Regions from separate parts of the Paenibacillus sp. GCM10027628 genome, predicted to be linked through region 2. Evidence: riboswitches for the same ligand, from Rfam matches in the RefSeq annotation. Region 2 holds a riboswitch; each other region holds the start of a gene.
The links. Region 2 has a riboswitch for cyclic di-AMP ahead of ACFQZT_RS20605 (hypothetical protein). Riboswitches for the same ligand answer to the same signal wherever they lie in the genome.
Positions count from the first base shown of each region.

Region 1 (4,385 bases), on a different contig from region 2:
CGAAAACGTATCAATTCTACGCCGAAGACGTGCATGATTTCGCTTGGTCGGCATCGCCGAACTTTATCTATGCGGAAGAACCGTTCTCCACCCCGCAAATTCCCGGTGTCAAAATCAAGCTTTATCTTGATCCGAACCATAAAGATTTGAAAGACCGGTATATGTACGCTGCCAAAAAAGCGTTGGCCCGTTACAGCCAGTGGTACGGTACATATCCGTACTCGACCTTATCCATTGTTGTGCCGCCCCCTGGCGGCAACGGTGCCGGAGGGATGGAATACCCAACGCTGGTTACGGCTTGGGGGGCCAATGACAAGGATCCGGATCTCGAACTTGAGCGGGTTGTCGTTCATGAAATCGGCCATCAATACTTCTATGGGCTAGTCGCCACCAATGAATTCGAAGAAGCTTGGTTGGATGAAGGCTTCACTTCTTACGCCGAGGATAAAGTCATGGAGGCCGAGTACGGCGTATCGCCGAATCTGCCTGTGGAATCCAGCTATATCACATCGCCTAATGCGCTGCAGCTGGATGCCTGGAAGTACAAAGGGCACGGGGAATACGCAGATAACGTGTATACCCGGGCTAAGCTGGTGCTGAAAGCGATGGAAAAGCAGGTCGGCAGCAAAACGATGGATCGCATTATGCATACCTACTTCCAGAGATGGGAATTCAAACATCCTTCAACGAAGGACTTCCAAAAGGTTGTTGAAGATGTCACCAAAACGAAATGGGACGATTTTTTCAATCAATATGTGTATGGCAACATGATGATGGACTATACGGTCGAGAGCATTCAAGTCAAGCCAGACGGGACCAAAGGCGCCGGTTCTTACGAAAGTACGATTCTCATCTCGAAGCGCGGCGGCAACTCTCCGGCGGTCCCCATTCACTTCCATTTTGCCGACGGCACCTCATTGGACAAAACGTGGGATGGCGCCAACAGCAGCATCGAATACAAGCTCACCCATACAGCTCCAGTCGATTGGGTACGGATTGATCCGAATTATTCGCTGGTGCTGGAAAACAAGCATATTAACAATTACATGCAAACGGAAGTCGACCCGAAATGGAAAATTCGCTGGAATCTCGGCATCATTCAGCTCATGCAAACGATTTTTGGCTGGGTCGCTTGGTAGTTATCACAATATTTTAGGGGGGGACTGCCTTGAAAAGTTACATGAAGACCGGCTTAAGGGCGGCCTTGCAGCAGCCTTTCGCTGTCATCGCCTTATTTCTTTACCAAATGGGCTGGGGCGCTCTGCTCTATAAGCTGGTGCAGTCAGTGCTGGTACCGCTGATGCATCGCTTCCCTGGCGGCGGTCAGCCGAAGCAGGCGATGCAGCTCTTCCTGGCCGAAGGACAATTTCAACTGCTCAAAACGGATCTCAGTCACTCTTACCTCTGGTGGCTGGCCGCGCTCTTAGGCGCTCGCATGCTGCTTACACCCATGCTGAACGCAGGTGTCTATTACTCGCTGACACATCGTCACCAGAATGCTGGCTATCGCTTTTTCAAAGGAATCAAGGAGCTCACACTCCCTTTCCTGATCACTTACTTTGTGCGGATGGTCCTCTCCTTACTGCCGCTCCTCTGGCTCCTCCCGAAGGTGCAAACGATATACGCTCATACGACTTCTTACGAAGAAGCGGCTCTACAGATGCTCCCCTGGCTTTTGGGGCTGCTCAGCTACGGTTTTCTATTAAACTTGCTTTTCATGTATGTGCAATTCGCGATTGCTGCTAGAATCGGCATTATTTCCACGTTTATCACTTTCATACGCTATTCGCTGCCGATCCTCGGACTCGCACTTCTTATCCTGCTCATATCGGGACTATTGACGGGGATTACGGTCACAGCGACCTACATCTGGGCCGGCCTGGTGGCACTACTCATCTATCAGTTGTATCCGCTGTTCAACATGTTTTTGCAAATGTGGGCGATCACATCCCAATATCAGCTCTGGACTGCCAAAATGAACAAATAAAATCAGCGAAAAATGCCCAAATTTCAAAAGATATGCCAGTCCCTTGAAAAAAGGGGCTTTTTTTTGTCTATTTTAAGAAATATTTCACATATTTTTATAGAATAGCGCATAGAGAAGGAGGAATTTCGATGTTTATGACGAATCCTTAGGACTAGCATCAAAAAACCAAATATTTCATGCCGAATTCCCACTTTTTGTGGGAAACGGGGGAACCATTCCGGGTGAATTGATCTTGCCAGACAGGGATCATAGGGAACCTTCAACCGAACCCTCCAGCTAACCTCGTAGGCACCGGAAGGAGACAAGCAGTTGAAAAAGGTTGTTGCTCTCGTTTTCAGTCTTGTTTTGTTTTTGAGTATAGGTGCAGGTAGCGTTTTTGCAGCAGAATCCAAACTGGATGAAACGGTAGACGGCTTAATCGGAACCCCATATAAATTTGCGGGTACTACGACCAATGGCTTTGATTGCTCCGGCTTCACCTCTTATGTGTTCGAGCAATTCGGTATCGATCTTCCGCACAGCTCCAAATCACAAGACCAAGAAGGCTACTGGGTTGACAAATCCGACCTTCGAAAAGGCGATCTCGTCTTTTTCAACACCGATGGTAAAGGGATTTCTCACGTAGGCATCTACCTCGGAGACGGTGAATTCATTCACTCCGCTACCAATCACGGTGTTGTAAAAAACAAGCTAAGCGAGTCCTACTACGCGAAGCGGTACGTATCAGCCAGACGTGTACTCTGGGATGATATTTACAACCAATTGACTGCCGTCCAATCCAAGTAAAATTCTCGCAATACTCAAGAATGAAGCCCAGACAAGCCCAGCTCGATCGAGCCGCCGTCGGGCTTTTATTCATTTCGGAAACTTGCACTAGATACACAGGTAAGATCTGGTTATAATGGGGCATAGATCTTTTTGAAAAACTCGAAGGAGGTTCTATATGGAACCGTATCTGAACGGCACGCAGCCCCCGTTCCAACAACAACCGCAATCATCACAAACTAACGGTAAATCTATCGCCGCTATGGTGTTGGGTATTTTATCCATTGTCATTCCTTATGTGGGCATCATCTTGGGGATCATAGCCATCGTGCTTTCACGCATTGCTTCGAAAGAAATACAGCTTCGCGGCGAGCAAGGCAAAGGCTTTGCAATTACAGGTCTCGTATGCGGAATTATTGGAACGGCGTTGTATGCGATCATTATCGCATTTTTTGTCATTATTTTTATATTTGCAATATCGACGTCCAATTTCCCCAGCACTTTTTAGCCGGGTTTAGCTGTAACTTGAACTTGACATGTCATGTGAGGCGTCATATAATAACGCCAAGTCGTTTTCTAGGGTTCCGTGGCGTTCGCGCCAGCCTGGTCCAAGGGAAAACACACAGCGGATACGCTGTGGTCACGGAGGGGGAAAAGCCCGGGAGTCTTATCGCTTTAGCGATATTGCTTCCAGGCTTTTTCTTTTTTTGTGGCCAAATTAATTGCTTTATGAAAAGGAGTGGATAAAGTGGCTTGGTTGCATTTAGTTATTGCCGGCGTTTTTGAAGTCGTGTGGGCGATTTCATTGAAATTTTCCAATGGATTTACTCGTCTTATCCCTACAAGCATCACGATCGCCGGGATGGTTGTAAGCTTTTATTTTCTCGCTATAGCGACTAAAACGCTGCCCATCGGCACAGCCTACGCGGCTTGGACAGGAATTGGCGCCGTAGGGGCGATTATTGTCGGTATACTGTTTCTCCATGAACCGGTTAGTTTGATGCGCATTCTGTTCATGAGTCTAATCCTGGTTGGCGTACTTGGTCTGAAATTCACTTCGGGTCATTGATGGGTGGCGATCGGAACCCATTTGTATATTTACGCGACCGTGTAGCTCACATACCAGAAACTGCTTCCGACGAAAATATTCAAATGCTTCGCATATGGCTTGAAAATGTCTTTCAGCTCTTCGTAGCTGAAATAGTTTTTTATGATTTCATGTTGGGAGCCGTCCGCAAGTTCGCGCCTTTTATAGGTGTCCTCACAATCGTCCTTGCGGATCAGCTCTCCGCCCCGTCCGGGAACATACACATTGTCCCCCAGGAAAACCTCAGCTCCTGCCCCCAGTCTGCGATGGAAGCCTTCCAGAAATTCATCGATTCGGTTCCTTGGTACATGCGAAAACCAGAAGTTGGCCACACCGCAATCGAAAGACCCTTCGACTTGCTCCAAACGATAGGCATCACCAACGCAGAAAGACACCTTATTCGCAGGCCATGGCTTGGACTTCGCGATCTGAAGCACCTCGGGTCGAATATCCACACCTACAATGTGATCGGCAGCTTCCGCTGCGTATTGGGTCCAATATCCCGTCCCGCAAGCCACCTCCAAAACACGCTGTCCCCGAACCACA
Region 1 is NZ_JBHTHA010000004.1:5,991-10,375, forward strand. It holds gene ACFQZT_RS07835 (M1 family metallopeptidase) at 1-1,139, shown strand, start outside; gene ACFQZT_RS07840 (hypothetical protein) at 1,169-1,987, shown strand; cyclic di-AMP (ydaO/yuaA leader) riboswitch at 2,155-2,293, shown strand; gene ACFQZT_RS07845 (C40 family peptidase) at 2,297-2,773, shown strand; gene ACFQZT_RS07850 (DUF4190 domain-containing protein) at 2,931-3,260, shown strand; guanidine-I (ykkC/yxkD leader) riboswitch at 3,318-3,419, shown strand; gene sugE (quaternary ammonium compound efflux SMR transporter SugE) at 3,501-3,821, shown strand; gene ACFQZT_RS07860 (methyltransferase domain-containing protein) at 3,851-4,385, opposite strand, start outside.
Region 1: it holds a riboswitch for cyclic di-AMP, as region 2 does, so the genes downstream of both, ACFQZT_RS07845 (C40 family peptidase) here and ACFQZT_RS20605 (hypothetical protein) in region 2, are expected to answer to the same signal.

Region 2 (4,385 bases):
ATTCATACGCTAAAACGGGTTATGGTTCAAAGCGGGGCTAGGCCTGAACAAGTCCTGTTCGTTTCATTCAGTTCGGCTATGCACAGTGTCATTGTTGTTGATGCCGAAGGCAAACCGCTTACGCGATGCATCACTTGGGGGGACAACCGAAGTGCAGCTTGGGCGGAACGTTTAAAACGTGAAATGAATGGGCATGACATCTATTTGCGAACAGGAACGCCGATTCATCCCATGTCTCCGCTGCCCAAACTAATGTGGCTCCGCCATGATAATGCGTATTTATTTCAAAAGGCAAGCAAATTCATTTCGATCAAAGAATATGTGTTCGCCAAACTATTTGGCGAGTATGTTATCGATCATTCCATTGCGTCAGCGACCGGCATGTTGAATCTGGAAAAGCTGGATTGGGACGAGGAGGCTCTCGAGATCGCCGGGGTGTCAAGAAACCAACTGTCGAGGCTTGTACCTACGACTTTTGCATTGAAGGGGATGCATACTGTCTTCGCAGAAGAAATGGGATTTGATCCGTCCACTCCATTCATTGTCGGAGCCAGTGATGGCGTTCTGTCCAATCTTGGCGTGAACGCGATCGAACCGGGCGTAGTCGCGGCGACAATAGGGACGAGCGGCGCGATAAGAACCGTTGTGGACAAACCGGTGACCGATCCGAAAGGGAGAATTTTTTGTTACGCATTAACGGAAAAGCACTGGGTGATCGGCGGAGCGGTCAATAATGGCGGCATGCTGCTGCGCTGGGCGAGGGATGAATTCGCGGCGTCGGAAGTCGAGACGGCCAAGCGATTGGGGATCGATCCCTATGATTTATTGATGCAAATCGTTGAGAAGGTGAGTCCGGGTTCTGACGGATTAATTTTTCACCCTTATTTAACCGGCGAACGGGCACCGCTATGGAATTCGAACGCCCGGGGGTCATTCTTTGGTTTGAATATGCACCACCGGAAGGAACATATGATCCGCTCTGTTCTGGAAGGGGTCATTTTTAACCTGTACACGGTATTGTTAGCCATGGAGGAAAGCATCGGACGGCCCAAGAAAATTCACGCAACGGGGGGATTTGCCCGTGCGCCCTTATGGCGTCAAATGATGTCGGATATTTTCGATCAGGAAGTCGTTATTCCAGAAAGCTTTGAAAGCTCATGCCTGGGCGCTGTCGTCCTTGGATTAAATGCTATCGGAAAAGCAGATACGCTGGAGATCGTTGCGAATATGGTCGGTTCCACACATCAGCATCAACCCATCAGAGAGCATGCAGAGATCTATCACCAGCTGTTGCCGATTTATATCCAAATTTCGCGCAAGCTCGAAGCGGAATACGAAGCTATAGCGAAATTTCAGCAAAAACTTGTAAGAGAATAAGTGCAAGTATGCCTAAAACAAAGAGGCACCCGAGGGGGTGTCTTTTTGGCATTCGAAATTTTTGAAACTTAACTAGACTCAGGTCGTGGTTTAAGCTAAGCTTCCGGACAGTGCGTGTTGGTCCTGAAACATGTAAAATAGTCAGTATGGTTCTCTTCTTTTTGGATGAATGAGGGGGTGTCTGGTGAAAGTTCTGGACTTCGTCGAGCAATTGTTTGCGCAATATGGGTACCTGGTATTGTTAATCGGTCTGCCTTTGGATGCCATAGCGCTGCCCATACCTCCGGGAAATACGACGCTGACCTATTCGGGTTATTTATCCTATAAAGGCGTTCTCGAATGGATCCCGGCAATGGGGATGGCTTATGCTGGGTCCGTATTAGGGATGACGATCACTTACTGGATCGGATGCAAGCTGGGTATGCCGCTAATAGAGCGGTATGGAAAATGGTTGTTTTTAAAACCGGCACACTTAGAGAAAACCAAGAAATACTACGAGAAATATGGAAATAGACTGCTCCTGTTGAGTTATTTTATACCCGGACTCAGACAATTTATCGGCTATTTTGTTGGAATGATCCGTGTTCCATACCGCACCTTTGCGCTATATGCCTATATCGGCGCGGCCTTATGGGTAATAGTATTTTTCGGTATCGGATACATATTCGGTGAACAGTGGCAGTTAATTTTTATGCAAGTGGAACAATCATTGAAATACGTTCTTATTGGACTGTGTGTGGTGCTAATTGTATTCTTCCTATTGAAGTGGCGCAAGGGTAGCACGGGTTAGATGCAGGAAAGTATCGGCAATTGACGCATTCCGAGCGATTGAGTATGAGTAAAATACGCTTAATTTCCGTTAAGGCGGAAAGCGGGGGAACCATTTTTTTGGGGCGAATCATGTTTCATGTAGGGAACCATCTTTCCCGAGCCCGACAGCTAACCTCGTCAGCAATGGATGGGTCAGTCTGCTTTTTTATGCTTTTTTGCATTCACGGACCCGTGTTTACGGGTCCTTTTTGCATAGGGCTCCACCCAAATATTGGTTATTCATTTCGTACCATAAAGGAGGAGCTCATGAACCAACGTCTTAAGGCAGAACACTTGCAACAGCTTGATAGTGATCAGCAGGAGAGTCTTCGGAGTCAGTGGACGCCTCAAGAAGGTGAATATATGTTATTCGCTGATCAAGAAGAGATGATCTATTACTTAAACGGAGTCGAGAAACATAGATCACTTCCTTTGTTAAACATCGGGCAGATGATCGATTACCTTTCGGGCAGTGACGCATCGTTTAAGATGCAGTTTGACTCCGATGTATGGAAGATTTCTTTATCAGGTCAAAGTTATCAAGACGATGATCTATGCGATGTACTTTGGGAAGTGATGAAGGGAATCTTGAGCCAATGATGTGTACGCCTTTATGGCAATTGCGCCTTGGCAATAGCAAGGATATCGCTGATTTTTCCCTCAAGTTTAATGATCTTTTGTCGCTCTGGGGCGATTTGGCGGGATAGGGAGATCAGGGGGGAGAGTGAGCTCAGCACACCTGGTGCATCTCCTTTCTTCACTGCTTGTTTAAATAAACTCCATAGCGGAGTTTGGCTGGATTCGATGTCTTTAATAGCACTTTTCTTGGCTTTAATTTGTACGTTAATGGGATCGATGTCCACTAGGGTGCCGCGGATTTTTTTCATTAATTTGGACGCTTTGTCCTTAGCATCCCGCAATGCATCTTCTTTTGCTTTGATGTCCAAACGTGCTAACTGCACAGGAATTCTCATGGCGCTGGCCTGAAAACGAAGGATGCTGCTGAGGTCCTTGTTTTTCAGCAATTTGGTGGCCTCAATTTGTTTATTTAATTCGGTATAACGAGAAAATAACGGTTTGTACCGTTCTCGCGCTTGGATCGTATCGGCTTCTAATTTGTCCAGCTTGGCTGCATCGATTTCTTTGATTTGCTTATTGAGCGCGGCCTCTTTTTCCTCGTTCTCTTTGTGTAGAGCGCTAATTTTAGCCTCCCAGTCTTGATCCTGATTCTGCAGCGTAAGGAATTCGTTCACTTGCGATTTAATTTTGCTTCCCTGCGCTTGACTGGTGTTTGCAATCGTTTTGTCGAGCGATGCTTGAAGGGCTGGCGTCATCTCAAGTGAGGCAGCGGCCGCAACTGTGACTGGAATGGCTGACATAAGCGCGGTAAGTAAAACTACGAAACTAATAAATCTTTTCATCATGATTCCTCCTCCTGAACGGATAGAATGTGGCGGATTTAACGACAAAAAAAGCACCTGCAAGAAAGGCGATAAGCCTATTCTTACGGGTGCTTCCATCGTAAGCCGTCCAAATGAATTTATATGTGTAACTATACAATAGGTCTCGGCGGGTGTCAAGAGAACGGAGTTAGCGTGAAATTTGCGCTAGGGGCAAATGTACTTTAAACTAGCGGTAGATGGGAAAATAACCATAAATTATGGGAAGGAAACAAAATGATGATGAACCAGCTTTCAATAAATCAGTTAAAACAGTTTAAAAACGATATCACTCGTTTTATGATGATGTATAAATTCGCGCTGGATGAAATGGAAACAAGAATTGAAATTTTAGTCCAGGAATTCGAGATGCTGCATGAATATAACCCGATTGAGCATACAAAATCTCGCTTGAAGTCGCCGGAAAGCATTGTAAATAAACTTTTTAGAAAAGGCTGCGATATTTCATTTCCCTGTATCAGGGACAACATTAAAGACATTGCGGGATTACGCATTACTTGTTCTTTTATATCGGACATTTACTTAATAAGTGAAATGCTCAAAAATCAAAGTGACTTAAAGGTGATCGAGGAAAAAGATTACATTAAGCACCCCAAGCAGAACGGTTATCAGAGCCTCCATCTGATCATCGAAGTGCCGGTTCATATGTCGGATCGACGGGAAAGTGTTTGCATTGAAATTCAAATCCGGACGATTGCTATGGATTTCTGGGCGAGCCTGGAACATAAAATTTATTAT
Region 2 is NZ_JBHTHA010000031.1:330-4,714, reverse strand. It holds gene gntK (gluconokinase) at 1-1,377, shown strand, start outside; gene ACFQZT_RS20610 (DedA family protein) at 1,562-2,167, shown strand; cyclic di-AMP (ydaO/yuaA leader) riboswitch at 2,214-2,346, shown strand; gene ACFQZT_RS20605 (hypothetical protein) at 2,455-2,787, shown strand; gene ACFQZT_RS20600 (hypothetical protein) at 2,799-3,611, opposite strand; gene ACFQZT_RS20595 (GTP pyrophosphokinase) at 3,870-4,385, shown strand, end outside.

Region 3 (4,385 bases), on a different contig from region 2:
GAGCCGTGCCTCCGTATAGTTTAACACGGTTTTTCAGCCTTAACCGGCCTCGAATCGGCAATTCCGTCGCCTTATGACGGTTTTTCAGCGCTAAAGTTACTGGATGACGTTGAGGATGCCCAACTGATTGGATTTAACACGGTTTTTCCGTCTTAACCGGACTCGAATCCGTAATTCCGTCACTTTAAGACGGTTTTTCCGCGCTAAAGTCGCCGGATGACGCTGTGGATGCTCAGCTGATGGGGTTTAACACGGTTTTTCAGCGTTAACCGGCCTCGAATCGGCAACTCCACCACTTTAAGACGGTTTTTCCGCGCTAAAGTCGCCGGATGACGCTAAGGATGCCCAACTGATTGGATTTAACACGGTTTTTCCATGCTAAAGTCACTCTCGAGCCGCTTCCCACTACTTCTCATTATGTATGTTGCTTTGACGCAAACGCATTACTTCAAACACTCTAACGCCGCTTCAAACTCCTCACGCGTGATTTGAAACATCGCGCAGCGTTTATAAAATTGCTTGCCGTTGCAATAGCCGATACCGAGCGCCTTGCCTACCTCAAGCCTGCGAGAAGCCGCCTCGGGATGGACAATGAGCCCCGCCGCCATTAAATCTTCCATCGTCAGCATGGAGACGGCGCCGTCGTACTCTGTACGCAGGCTTGCCAGCGCCTGCCGAATCGTCTCGGGCGTCGCGTTCTCGACGCCGATATCGCCCTTATACGCAGCCTGCTCCTGCGTAATAAAAGCATGCTTGCAGCCGGGTACCTTGGCTGCCACAATCTTCCGGATCCGCTCACCTGCGTGATCGGGATCCGTAAAAATAATAACGCCCCTGCGCTGCTGCGCAAGCGCAATCCGCTTCAACACGGCTTGTCCGATCGCGGACCCGCCTGTTTCGATCGTATCCGCCTCGACAGCTCGGCGAATCGCTGCCGTATCGTCCTTGCCTTCTACGACGATAACTTCTTTAATCATCAATGATCCCTTTCCCTGTACGAAAGAACCTTCGGTTTCGACATCCACGGCCTTACGCTTGATTGGTATGGATCAACGCAGAAAAAGAAGAGGGATCCCCTCTTCTTTCGCCCAAGCTGAAGGCTTATAGATTCATTCTACCCGCCTAAACAGCCGTTTACTCGTTAATTCTCCGTTGGCTTCTTAGGTCCAACCACATAGACCGTATAGCCTTGCTTCGTACCAAATCTATTGGCATAGCTTTCATCTTCATAGTAAACATCAATCATCTGGCCCTTTACACCGCTGCCTGTATCTTCGGCACGGCGGAAGCCGATGCCCTCAATGTAAACCCACCATCCCAATGGAATGACCTTCGGATCGACGGCAATGGTTCTGCCTTCTGTAACGGTTGTTCCGGTGAATGTTTTACCAAACCCGGGGGCCCCTTCGGCTTTACCTGTCGATTCCGCTCCTGCTGAGTAAGCGGTCAGCTTCACATTTTTCAGGATTTGTTTATATCCAAACTTCACGCCGTTCTTGGAAATTTCATCCACGCTTGGGGATGAAGCCGACAAAACGACAACTGCGTTTTTCGTGCCCACAGCAACAACTTTATTTACACGTTCCGTTTGAACCTGTTGATCCACAACTGCTTCCGAGACTAATTTACCGTCTTCGTAAGTCTTTTCTTTCTTTTTCAGGAGTACGCCCTCTTTACCTTCTTGGACGGTTTGCTCCTTTCCTTTAAGCAGCGATGCATCGTTCTTCTTTTCTGTGTCGAACGCGATCGGCTCCGTTACTTCTTCCGTCTCTTTCTTCACACGGACGATTTTGATTTCATCGCCGGCAGATAGAGAGGCTATCGGTCCGGGAGTTACTTTATCGAGCTCCCCAAGTGCAATATGTAAATCTTGCAATGCACTTTCTACCGTTCTTGCAGTTGTGTAAACAGTGGTGGTCTTTCCATCAGCAGTCAGTTGAATTGGTGAAGCGTGAGCGATGACGATTTTCTCGCCGCCTTTGATTGTGCTTGTAAGGGCTGCGGAAATTTCATCGTGCTCACCAATCTTAATGGCTTGTTCATCCAGTAGGCGTTGCAGGACCCATTGCTTCGTATGCACAACGGTTTCTTGTCCATTCACAACCACGGATACGCTCTTGGTAGCCGTACCGTACAACAACACCAAAAACATGAAAGTCATCGCGATTGAGATCATAGCTAAGCTTAAAATCAAACGCAAGTTTTCATGCTTCCATCGCAATGCGAAGGACATGCTGGATGATCGTTTTACATGGGTCTCTGTTAATGAGATACTGCCCACTTCTTCGGTCCTCCTTCAAAGCCCCGCCGTCGAGTGTTACGCATGATCAGATTTGACGCGACTAAGTTTTTTTGTAGTAACTTAACATGTTTCCCTCCAACTTGTGCAGCGGAGTTTACCCAGTAGCAGTGCGGTCTATGCCGACTCCCCTGGTAGTCCCACCCCCTTTGCTATTCATCATCCTATGAGCTCCTGGCTGTAAATATCCTCAGAAATATGAAAAAGCCAGCAGGAAGAGGACTCTTCCCGTGGCTTAGTTTGCATGTGAAATACAAATAGCACGACAATCGTTACCCCTCTTGTACGCTTACGAGGTTAGCTGACGGATTCGGACGTGAGAGTCGCCCTACCCGATGTTTGCGAAGCAAGCACCAGGATTCACCCCTGATAATCATTCTGTTCACCCCGTCACGGATTACGTGTCCGATGGCTTACAGCGGTTCCCCCGTTCCCATAATGGAACTCAGCGAATGGAAAAATGGCAAATTGGTTATTAAGTTATTATGAAAAGTATATTACGCTGTAAATCTTCTGCTGTAAAGTTATCGATTATCGATAAAAAGGACGGAATTCAGGAATTGTGGACATTTTACTGAGCAAATATGGGTTATTGGTACGTTTTTCTCATTATAACACACGAATACGATGATTTTCATCAATCACACGCCTAAATTAGGCTAAATTTGTGAATTTGTTTATAATAAGATTGGATAAAAATGACTCATAAATACCAATAATTTGCTAAATAGGGAGGCGATGAGATGACCCCAATTTTACAAGTTGACTCTCTTTATGGGGGATATTTGCCGGGCAAACCGGTCCTGCATGAGCTCTCCTTTTCCATTCGGCAAGGAGAAATGATGGGGCTGATAGGTCTGAACGGCGCAGGTAAAAGTACGACCATTAAGAACATTCTCGGCCTTCTTAAACCTCAAAAAGGGAACATCCGTATCAATGGCCAAACTTTGACTGATGCCCCTATACCCTATCGCGCAGCTTACGCCTATGTTCCCGAAAGCCCCGAACTGTATGAAGAACTCACGATACGTGAGCATTTGGAATTGACAGCGATGGCTTACGGACTGTCGAAAGATGCTTATTTGTCGAGATCTGCTGCGCTGTTGGAAGAGTTTCAAATGAAGGACAAGCTGAACAGTTTCGCCAGCCACCTATCTAAAGGTATGAAGCAGAAGGTCATGATTATGAACGCTTTCCTAATCGAACCTTCCTTATATATCATCGACGAACCGTTTCTTGGGCTAGACCCGCTAGCCATACGTTCCTTACTGGAGCTGATGGTCAAAATGAAGCGAAAAGGCGCCAGTTTCCTCATTTCATCGCATATTTTGTCAACCATCGAAAAATATTGCGACAATTATGTCGTCCTGCACAAAGGTCACATGGTAGCTCAAGGAGATTTAGGCGAATTGCGCGTGCAAACCGGTCTCCAGCACGCGTCACTAGACGACATTTTTTATCAACTCGTGCAGGGTGAATCTTTATGAAAAACATGGAAGTGAATACCCAGATCCTGTGGCAGCAACGCTTTGAACGTTATGTAAAGGAATCGATGGGGTACTGGCAATATGCAGCGCGCAGTAACTTCCTAGGTTTCGTGTTGTTTCTTGTCATTATTTCTTCCTATTATTATGCAAAAATATTGCAGCGTCTTCCGACAAATTATCCTTATATTTGGATCGTCCTTGTACTGCTCGTTCCGCTGCTCGCATCCAGCCCGATCCGTACCTTGCTGCGCCATCCCGACCGTATGTTCCTGCTCCGTATTGAGCATCAAATGGGAACTTATTTTCGCAGCGCCTTCCTGTATAGCTTCGCTTTGCAAGCCTTTTGGACTTTGATCGCTTGGGTCGTACTTTGGCCGCTATATCATCATTGTGTAGGAAACACTGAACAGCCTATTTGGCTGATGCTCGGTATGCTTATCCTACTTAAAGTGGCGAACTTGTTTGGGAGCCTGCAGGAAAGCCGATTCGTGGATCATCGCGCGAGAAAAGCCTCGCTAACATTTCGATGGTTAGCCTCCATTGCGGTCATTTATTTGCAATTCCAGGTCAATCTCTTTTGGGCAAGCGGCACTGCATTA
Region 3 is NZ_JBHTHA010000018.1:12,080-16,464, reverse strand. It holds gene rnmV (ribonuclease M5) at 444-977, opposite strand; gene ACFQZT_RS16645 (resuscitation-promoting factor) at 1,142-2,281, opposite strand; cyclic di-AMP (ydaO/yuaA leader) riboswitch at 2,571-2,760, opposite strand; gene ACFQZT_RS16640 (ABC transporter ATP-binding protein) at 3,043-3,786, shown strand; gene ACFQZT_RS16635 (ABC transporter permease) at 3,783-4,385, shown strand, end outside.
Region 3: it holds a riboswitch for cyclic di-AMP, as region 2 does, so the genes downstream of both, ACFQZT_RS16645 (resuscitation-promoting factor) here and ACFQZT_RS20605 (hypothetical protein) in region 2, are expected to answer to the same signal.

Region 4 (4,385 bases), on a different contig from region 2:
ACCTCGATACCGTCTTCCGTCCCTAAAACGGCCGCTAGTCCAATTCGCACCATCTCGTGGTCATCGACCAGCAGCACCTTAATATTCGCATCCAATTGTATCTCCTCCTAAGAGTTTTCTGTAGGAAAGCTTGCATCGTTAGCATAATCGTTGCCGAGAATCGGCACACGAATTTCGATGCGTGTTCCCCGGTCCGGCGCAGTGATAATATGTAAAGAACCGCCGATTTCACTGACGCGCTCTTTCATGGAAACTATTCCATAGGATGTATGCTTTTTCGCATCCAGTTCAAAACCGACACCGTCATCGCGAATCGCCAGACGGATGCCGTCGGGGCGATGCAGCAGCTTCACTTCCAACTTGTTCGCTTTGGAGTGGCGCAGCGCATTGGAAAGCGCCTCCTGAACAATACGGAACAAGTGATCTTCGATTCCCTTAGGCAGACGAATTTCATCGTCCATATCCCATGAAATCGCCATCGGCACCTTGGCCGCCAGCTCCTTCAGAAGCTCAACAAGGCCTTCGGAGAGCCGCTTGCCCTCCAGATGTACCGGCCGTAAGTGCAGCAGCAGCGCCCTCATCTCGGATTGCGCCACAGAAGCCATCTCCTCAATGAGGTGGATTTGCCGCTGCGCTTTCTCGAAATCTTTGTCCAGCGTTCGCCCGACTGCCGTCGCTGTCATCGAAATCGCAAACAGCTGCTGGCTTACAGCATCGTGGAGTTCCCGCGCCAGGCGCTGTCGTTCCTCAATAACAGCCGAGAATTTCGCTTTTTCTGCGAGCTCGGCATTGTCGTTAGAAAGCCGTTGAAGGGAGGTTACTTGTTCCTCCCACCTTTTCATAATACGGCCAAGCTGTTCCCCCAGCCGCCCGATCTCGTCTTCACCGTTTTGAAAGCCGCTGCGGGTGAACGTTCCTTTTTCAAGTAAAATCATCGTCTCCATCAAAGGTTCCAGCCTACGCGTAATGCGATTGCTGCTCCAGAATCCGTGGATGGCTCCGATGCCGATAACAACGCCAATCACCATAAGTGAGAACGTTACGCCCTCCTGCCAGTTTCGAAAAGGCTCGATCATGCCACGTGAATTGAGAAAATAAATAATGACGCCAAAAACAATCAAGCTGAAGAGGATCGATTCGCCCATGCTGCGCCATATCATATTCGTTAATTTCCGTTTATAGCCGTCCAAAGCGCGATGACCCTCCTATAACACTTTGATATTGATATCTCCTACGATGTAAGACAGAACAAGTTTCACCCGATGATCACAATTGTCATAATTGGCGGACTGCCACATGAGCTTATTCAACACGCCGCTTTCTCGCTCGCTTGCAATTTGTATTTGACCAAGGGTCACAGAGGCTGTCACGGTAACACCGATATCATCCGGCACTTTTATGTCCACATCGCCGACAACGCCTTGTAGAATTACCGTCGTTTCCTTTTGCTCCAGGATGGCCAGGGACAGGTCGATATAAGTTTCCCCGAGAATGTACCATATACTGCTGTTGCGTAAAATCCAAGGCTCCCTGCCTAGACGGACGCTATCCACCAGCTTCTGCTTTTGGATGTACGAATCATCCCTATGCACCTGCTTGGAACGAATGAAGAACAAACCGAGCGAAATCAAGACAACGGATAAAACAATCGTGATATGATTGCCAAATAAAATAACGGCCCCCACGCCTATCAATACGTAGCCTTTGCGTTCCCTGCGCGAGCGGAGTCGATGAATGCCTAGCAGAATGAGGACAACCGCAAGAATGGGAAAAAAGCCAATCGTATGATCCAGAAGCAAAAAAAGACCGGCTCCAATCAGCACTAGCGCTGTATTCCGGTTACGGTTGTTTTTGGTTTCTTCTCCCATCGTTGCACCTCCTCTGGCTGCCGTTTATCTTTCATGATTCTTTTTAAGAAACCATTTATACTTCTTACACAAAATGAGCCCGTTTTGCATCTTTCCTAGCATACCATAAGAATGGACGACCTCCAAGAAGCAAATGCTTGCGCCGCAAGGCTTGAGCATCGAAATGAAGGTCGTTTGAACTGAGAAGTGCACCTGTTTGCTTCAGTTGCGAGTCACTGTAAAATCCGCAGAAAGAACTACTTCCTGCCGCGCTTGTTCACTTCGTCGCGCTCATTACCGCGGCGATGCTGCCAGTCATGCTGCAGCTTGCCGCGCAGTGCGTGCCATTCCTGCTGAAGGTTGCCGCCGGCCTCCTTCAGCGTATCCCGCGACAGGCGGCCCGCTTCGCGGAGCCCCTGCAGCGCTTCGCGGCCGAGCTCGCGGCCGGCGACTTCCAGCTCGCGCAGCGTGTCGCGAGCGCCCTGCTCGTGCGGCCCGCCCGGCGGCTGCACGCCGTCACTGTGCGGCGCGGCCCCGCCGCCGCGCGACGCTTCTGCTGCAAGCGAAGCACGCAGCAGCCGCAGCTCCTCCGCGAGCGCGAGGACTTCGTCCTGGCAGCTCGCGTATTGCGCGCGGTAGTGCTCGCACGCCGCTTCCTCGCGCAGCTTCTCTTGCAGCGCGAGCCGTGCGAGCTCCTCCTCGCCGGCACGCATCGCCAGCTCGGCCTGCTCGCTGCGCAGTTGCGCCATCTCGTCTGCGGTCACGCTTTGCCGGCGCAGCTCGAACGCCCGCTGCAGCGCATCCTGATAGCGCTCCTCCAAGACTGCTACCTTCGATGACGATGTGCCTGCAGCTCCGCCGTTGCGCTCATGCATATCCAAACGCTCTTCCGCTTCGTTCCAAGCAGCCTCCGCCATTTTCCCGATCCGATTCAACACTTTCATCTACCGCACCCCATGTTCCATTTATTTTAAAATCGTTGCCTTGCGAATGAGTAATTGCCGTTGACTCCACTCTCGCTGCCGACCTTTGCTTCCTTCATGCTACTATCGTAAACCAAAGCCAACGAGGTCAAAACGGACCCGCGACTGTTTTTCAACCTAGACCAAGGTCCAGTATCCACTCTGGGTTCCCACATTTTGGTCGTTGTTTCATTGAAGCCGATAGTGCTAAACTATTTGAAGCCGAGTCCGGCGCACAGACAAAGTGCCGGTACGGGGGACGATTTACTTGGGGTGAATATTTGCTGATTCTTGAAGCAGACTAGGGAGAACCTTCTTCCCGAACCCGTCAACTAACCTCGGAGGCTCATGAAGGAGGAATACCAATTGAATAGAGTAGCCAAAGGGCTAACGAGCCTTGCTGTGTTCGCCACAGTCTTGGTAGGAGGCTTTATTTCACCATTTTCGGCACATGCGGCTGAAATGGACGTGAAAGTTCAAGTTAACGATGATCTTATCCATTTTCCGGATGCACAGCCTTTTATCGATACGAATCACACAACGCAGGTCCCGATTCGCTTTGTAACCGAGAAACTTGGATATGCCCTTCAGTGGCAAAAAGAAGGAGACCAGATCAAGGTCACTTTGAATAATGAGAAACACACGATCACGTTGACTTCAGGACAAAAAGAAGCAAAAATTGATAATGCCTCTGTGGAGATGGAATCTCACGCTGAATACCAGGACGGCCGCGTATATGTGCCACTTCGCTTTATATCCGAAGCTTCCAGTATTCCTGTTCAGTGGGACTCCGGCAGTAAGCTTGCTATCTTGAGCAAAGACGGCAATCATCACGCTCCCGACTACGAACAGTTTGATGCGACTGCCTATTCAGCTGATCCTTCCGAAAACGGCGGTTTTGGCGCTGTGGACTATCTTGGTAATCCTCTAGCGCTTGGCACGGTTGCGGTTGATCCTAACGTAATCCCGCTCGGTTCCAAGCTTTATATCGAAGGCTATAGCTTTAACGGTCTGCCAGCTGGCGGAATGTATGCTTACGCCACGGATATAGGCGGTTCTGTAAAAGGGAATCATCTTGACATTTTCATTCCCGGTTCCAAGGAATCCTTGAAACAATTTGGCATTCAATCCATTAAGGTCTATCGGGTATCGAACTAAAGGTTCCATGCAAAAAAAGCTGAACGCTGGAGATTTCACTCTTCAACGCTCAGCTTTTTTTACTAGTTAATGTTTAAATCCTTTACAGAACAAAAACGTTAGGAATACCCTTTCTATGAAATTCTGGGCATGCTTAAAAAATGGAGACAAACGTACTGAAACGTTGCTCCCAAGGATCATGGGTCCAATTTTTTATATTTTTCATCTTTCCAGACGAGAAGATGGCGGATTGACAAAGACGACCTGGCTATTAGCCAGGTTTTTCTCATATGAACTTTTGAAACCTTCCCATATTTAACATTCTCCGCCTGCGTATAGGTTTCATTTGCAATCCAGAAACTAGCCTTTATCTGCACGATTTCTGGAGGTACGGAACCCATGCGCAAACCGGTATCCAAGTTTTTGACTTTCATTCAAC
Region 4 is NZ_JBHTHA010000025.1:17,430-21,814, reverse strand. It holds gene ACFQZT_RS18420 (response regulator) at 1-95, opposite strand, end outside; gene ACFQZT_RS18415 (sensor histidine kinase) at 108-1,190, opposite strand; gene liaF (cell wall-active antibiotics response protein LiaF) at 1,206-1,868, opposite strand; gene ACFQZT_RS18405 (PspA/IM30 family protein) at 2,105-2,791, opposite strand; cyclic di-AMP (ydaO/yuaA leader) riboswitch at 3,020-3,171, shown strand; gene ACFQZT_RS18400 (stalk domain-containing protein) at 3,176-3,967, shown strand; gene ACFQZT_RS18395 (polysaccharide deacetylase family protein) at 4,346-4,385, shown strand, end outside.
Region 4: it holds a riboswitch for cyclic di-AMP, as region 2 does, so the genes downstream of both, ACFQZT_RS18400 (stalk domain-containing protein) here and ACFQZT_RS20605 (hypothetical protein) in region 2, are expected to answer to the same signal.